DNA from 2 places in the Tenggerimyces flavus genome. Region 1 is predicted to be linked to the other one. Evidence: riboswitches for the same ligand, from Rfam matches in the RefSeq annotation. Region 1 holds a riboswitch; the other holds the start of a gene.
What was found. A riboswitch is a leader RNA that binds a small molecule or an ion and turns the genes downstream of it on or off. The one in region 1 is predicted to bind cyclic di-AMP.

Region 1 (2,378 bases):
TGGGGCGCGGCGCGCCAGCGCGGGAGCTGGTGGTGGGCTCCGGCGTGGGCGTGGTCGGGGTGACGCGGACGGGCGGTCGGTCTTCGGCGACGTAACCGCGTGCGTTCGCCGCGGACGGAACCGGCCCACCGCGCGCGGTGAAGAACCCGGCCACGACGGCGGCCACGACGAGCATGGCGACCGCGAGCAGGAACCGCACCAGGACGGTCGGGCTCGACGGACGCACGGAAGGCATCGTACGGAACGTGCGCCGACATGCCGAACGGCCCCGGTACCCGCGAGTAGCGGGCCGGGGCCGTTCGTTGAGGCTGGTGCTCGGGCTCAGCCCGGGCGGCCGTAGCCGTTGACCGGCATGTAGGACATCTTGATGTATGTCACGCTCTTGCCCGGGCGCGGTGCGTGCAGCACCATCCCGTTGCCGGCGTAGAGGCCCACGTGGCTGCGGCGACCGTAGAAGAACACCAGGTCGCCGACCTGCAGCTCGGACTTGGAGATCTTCGTCGACACCGCGTACTGGCTGCGGGAGGAGTGCGGCAGGTTGACGCCCGCGGCCTCCCAGGCCTTCAACGTGAGGCCGGAGCAGTCGACGCCGCTCATGCTCTCGCCACCGAAGACGTACGGAACGCCGATGTACCGCTTGGCCTCGGCGAACGCGATCGCGTTGCGACCGGAGCCCGGGGGCGGCGCCGGCGGGTCCTCGTCGGGTGCGGGGTCGCCCGGGTTGTCGCGGTCCTTGTCGCGGCTGGGGCGGCGCTCGCGCTCCTCGCGCTCTTCACGCTGCTTCTCGAGGCGCTCGCGCTCGTCGGCGGTCAGCTGCTTGAGCACGGCCTTCGATGCGGCCAGCCGGTCGTCGGCTTCCTTCATCTTGGCCGCGGCGCCCTCTTCCGCCTCCTTGAAGCGGCTGAGCTCCGCCCGCACGAGCGACTGGCGCTCGACGAGCCGCTTCTGCTCCACCTTCAGCTGGGTGAGCGTGTCACCCTGCTGGCCGGCGAAGGCCTGAGCGGTGGTCATGTGGGCGAGGAAGTCGTCGGGGTTCTTGGCGAGCAACAGCTGGACGGTCGTGTCCATGCCGCCAGTGCGGTAGTCGGCCGCGGCGAGCTGCCCGATGTGCCGGCGCAGCGCGGCGACCTTCTGCTGCTGACGCTTGGTGTCCGCCTTGAGCTTGTCCAACCGGCGACCGCTGGATTCCTTCTTGTCGGTCAGCTCGTTGGAGAGTTCCGCGGACTCCTCGGCCTTGTGCTCGAGCTCCTCGACCTGCTTGCGCACGTCTTCGAGCTTCTTCTGCGGGTCGGCGTACCCCACAGAGCCTGGGATGAGAACGGTGGCCGCGAGAAGTGCGGAACCAAAGGCAAGCAACGCACCTTTGGTGCGATGAGTCCGGCCAATTGGCACGGGAGGTGGTTCCTTCCTTCCTCAGACGCCTACCGGGTGAGCTGACGGGTTCGGGCCGGGAAGTTTGCCCTACGTCACCGTCGCGGTCTGACTTCTCCGCGCCGGCTCCGATTCACCCCAAGTGCGTGGTTCCCCGGTTCTCTAGCCGGATGGCTTCCGGCCTTCGACTCAGCGAGGTACCTGCGTCGGCCCTACGGCCGACCGTGGAACAAGTACCTGGCGGGGGACTCTAGTGACCATTTCGTGATCCTTCAAATCCCCGTTGGCGTGTTGTGTCGTTCTGGGGAAGAAAACCGTCCATCACGTTCCGTGTCAAGTTGGCTACGCAGTGTCAGATAACGTGTCGCGCCGTCCCGCGATGCGGGTTCTGCTTCCTCCTGGCGGGACGCCTCTTGGACTGGCGTTGCGCAGGTCAGAGCCTGGTCGATCACGCTCCGCAACTGTCTTTGGGGCTCGTTAGGCGCCGCGCCTGAGGGCGGGCTTTTGGCTCACCTGGGCGGGCACGCGAGGCCGAATCTCGATGCTGGCATGGCGCAACGGCGGCACCAGGCCGGAATCGGCCAACACCTGCAAAGCCGCCCTGTCGGCATCGTCGAGGTCGAGCTCACTCGGCGGGGCGCCCAGCAGGACGGCGACCACACAGTCGCCGCACGCGAGGCCCCGGACCTCGCAGCTGTCACAGTCGATCCGCATCTTCCACTCCATCCGGTCTGCGCCCTGCCAAGGGGGAAGTAGGCGGCTGGGCGATCCGCTCCGCACGTTAGACGGGCCCACCGACAACCCCTTGACAACGCCCGCGGCGACCTGCTTCGGCCCGTGGCTGGGGTGCGGGGATGGTGGCCAAGTCGGGGAGGGTGGCCAGGCCGCGGTGGGCGGGCCGACATGGGCGGGCCGACATGGGCGGGCCGACATGGGCGGGCCGACATGGGCGGGCCGACATGGGCGGGCCGACATGGGCGGGCCGACATGGGCGGGCCGACATGGGC
Region 2 (2,378 bases), 650 kb from region 1:
GTGTCGACGCCGGTGCTGATCGTGCACGGGGAGAGCGACGTCCGCGTGCCCGTCTCGCAGGGGATCGGCTTCCACCGGGCGCTGCTCGACCACGACGCCACTGTGCGATTGGTCACCTATCCGCGGGAGGGCCACGCGATCGCCGAGGCCGCGCACCAGCGGCACCTGCTCGCCGAGGTCCGCGCCTGGATCACCAAGTACGTCTGAACGCTCGAGCTGACCGGGAGCGGCTGGCCGGTTGAGGACCGCTCCTGGGATTCTTCTCTCATGCCTGAGCCCCGAGCCGTCGCGGTGGTCGACATCGACGGCGTCCTCGCCGACGTCACCCACCGACTACATCACGTAGCGAAACGCCCGAAGAACTGGGACGCGTTCTTTGCCGCAGCTGTCGACGATCCGCTCCTTCCCGAGGGGCTCGCGGTCGCGCGAGAGCTGGCGGAACGGTACGACGTGACCTATTTGTCCGGGCGGCCGGAACACTGTCGCCGCGACACCGAGAAGTGGTTTTCCACCCACGGAATCCCGGCCGGAGAACTGTTGCTGCGACGGCCGAACGACCGTCGCCCAGCGCGCATAACAAAGGTCGAAATTCTCAAGAGAATCGCCGCGACACGCCGAGTCGCACTGCTCGTCGACGACGATTTTGAGGTGTGTTCGGCCGCCCGCGCGCAGGGTTTCACAGTGCTCGAGGCGACCTGGGGAAAGCCGTCGAACACCCAGGACGACCCCGGTCAAATCGGACTATTCGACGCGCTCAGTGATGCTCAGGAACGAGACGGACGGACGTGACCCCGCTATCCACATGCCCGATCCCCCCGGTTGTTAACGAAAAGGTCACGACGTAGAGTCTGTCCGGTCGCGCCTCGGAGGTGGCGCGATTGTGGCCCGTCTCGCCGAACTCCGCCCGGCGGACCACAACCTACGAGTACATGCAGGGCGGAGACGGAGGACCCACCACCGGGCCCCCATTAGTGGGAGTCCTTGGGGTGAAGCCACCTACGGGTGGCCGGGCACACCTCTCGCCCGAATCCGACAGCTGACTCCGCAGGCGCCGAGAGGATCGGATCAGCATGCCCTATAAGGGGAAGCACCGCGGCGCAAGCCGTTCGAAACAGACCGCCAAGCGCATCACCACCGTCGCCGCCGTCAGCGGCGTCGCAGTCGCCGTGCCCGTGATGGGGATGGCACTGCCGGCAGAAGCAGCGAGCCTCAAGACCTGGGAGCGGCTCGCGCAGTGCGAGAGTGGTGGCGACTGGCACATCAACACCGGCAACGGGTTCTACGGTGGCCTGCAGTTCACCAAGGGAACCTGGCGTGCGTTCGGCGGAACGAAGTACGCCTCGCGCGCCGACAAGGCGACGAAGATGCAGCAGATCGCGATCGCCGAGAAGACCCTCGCTGGGCAGGGCTGGGGCGCATGGCCCGCCTGCTCGCGCAAGTTGGGCCTCGGCCGCAGCGACAAGGGCGGTGACCCGGGTGCGCCCGAGACGCCCAAGAAGAAGAGCAGCGACTCCAGCGAGAAGAAGAACGACGACCGCGAGAAGTCCAGCAAGCGGACCTCGCGTTCGACGGAGCGCAAGTCGAGCAGCTCCGAGGAGAAGTCGACCCGCACGGTGCGTACGTCCCCGGCGAACCGCAAGGCCGCCGCAGGTGCGAGCTACGTGGTCAAGGGCGGCGACACGCTGTCCAAGATCGCGCGTGCGAACAAGGTCACGGGCGGTTGGCAGCAGCTCGCGAAGCTCAACAAGAGCCTCGTGGGTGGCAACCCCGACCTCATCTTCCCAGGTGAGAAGCTCCTCCTCGGCTGATCCGGCCCTCTTGAAGTAACAACGAAGCCCCGCCCGACCCCTCCGGGCGGGGTTTCGTCGTGTCCAGGCTGCTTGCTCGCCGGCGCCCCGGGAGTTGTTGGACAGATGTCGGGATAGAGGCCGAGATCTGTCCAACAACTCTCCGTGGCCGCGCTCGGAGGAACGGCGGGAGCGGCTGATCGTGGCCGGGTACGAGGTGATCCGCCAGCACGGGTTGGCCAATCTCCGTACCCGCGATGTCGCCGCAAGGGCCGGCATCACGGTGGCGACGCTGCACTACTACTTCCCCACCAAGGAAGCCCTCGTCCGTGCGGTCATCGAGCACGCCATCACGGCGCGCATGCTCATGCCCCTCGAGCTCGACCAGGACCGCGCCGACGGACCCCAAGCGCTCCGCACGATGGTCGACGGGCTCGTCGAGCAGGCCAAGAACGACCCGGGCCATTTCCGCTTGCTGCACGAGCTGATACCCCGCCGCGGGCATCGAGAACGCCGTACGCCAGGCCAATCCCTGGCAGATCGACGGCACCGGAATCCTCTGGGCCGAGAGCCTCACCAGTGACAACTACC

Region 2: it holds a riboswitch for cyclic di-AMP, as region 1 does, so the genes downstream of both, JOD67_RS41310 (LysM peptidoglycan-binding domain-containing protein) here and JOD67_RS26540 (C40 family peptidase) in region 1, are expected to answer to the same signal.

Annotation. Positions count from the first base shown of each region.
Region 1 covers NZ_JAFBCM010000001.1:5,670,320-5,672,697, forward strand. The annotation lists gene JOD67_RS26535 (gluzincin family metallopeptidase) at 1-226, opposite strand, end outside; gene JOD67_RS26540 (C40 family peptidase) at 322-1,302, opposite strand; cyclic di-AMP (ydaO/yuaA leader) riboswitch at 1,404-1,564, opposite strand; gene JOD67_RS26545 (hypothetical protein) at 1,849-2,085, opposite strand.
Region 2 covers NZ_JAFBCM010000001.1:5,021,685-5,024,062, reverse strand. The annotation lists gene JOD67_RS23480 (S9 family peptidase) at 1-207, shown strand, start outside; gene JOD67_RS23475 (phosphatase domain-containing protein) at 292-789, shown strand; cyclic di-AMP (ydaO/yuaA leader) riboswitch at 889-1,063, shown strand; gene JOD67_RS41310 (LysM peptidoglycan-binding domain-containing protein) at 1,071-1,808, shown strand; gene JOD67_RS23465 (TetR/AcrR family transcriptional regulator) at 1,990-2,370, shown strand; gene JOD67_RS23460 (hypothetical protein) at 2,374-2,378, opposite strand, start outside.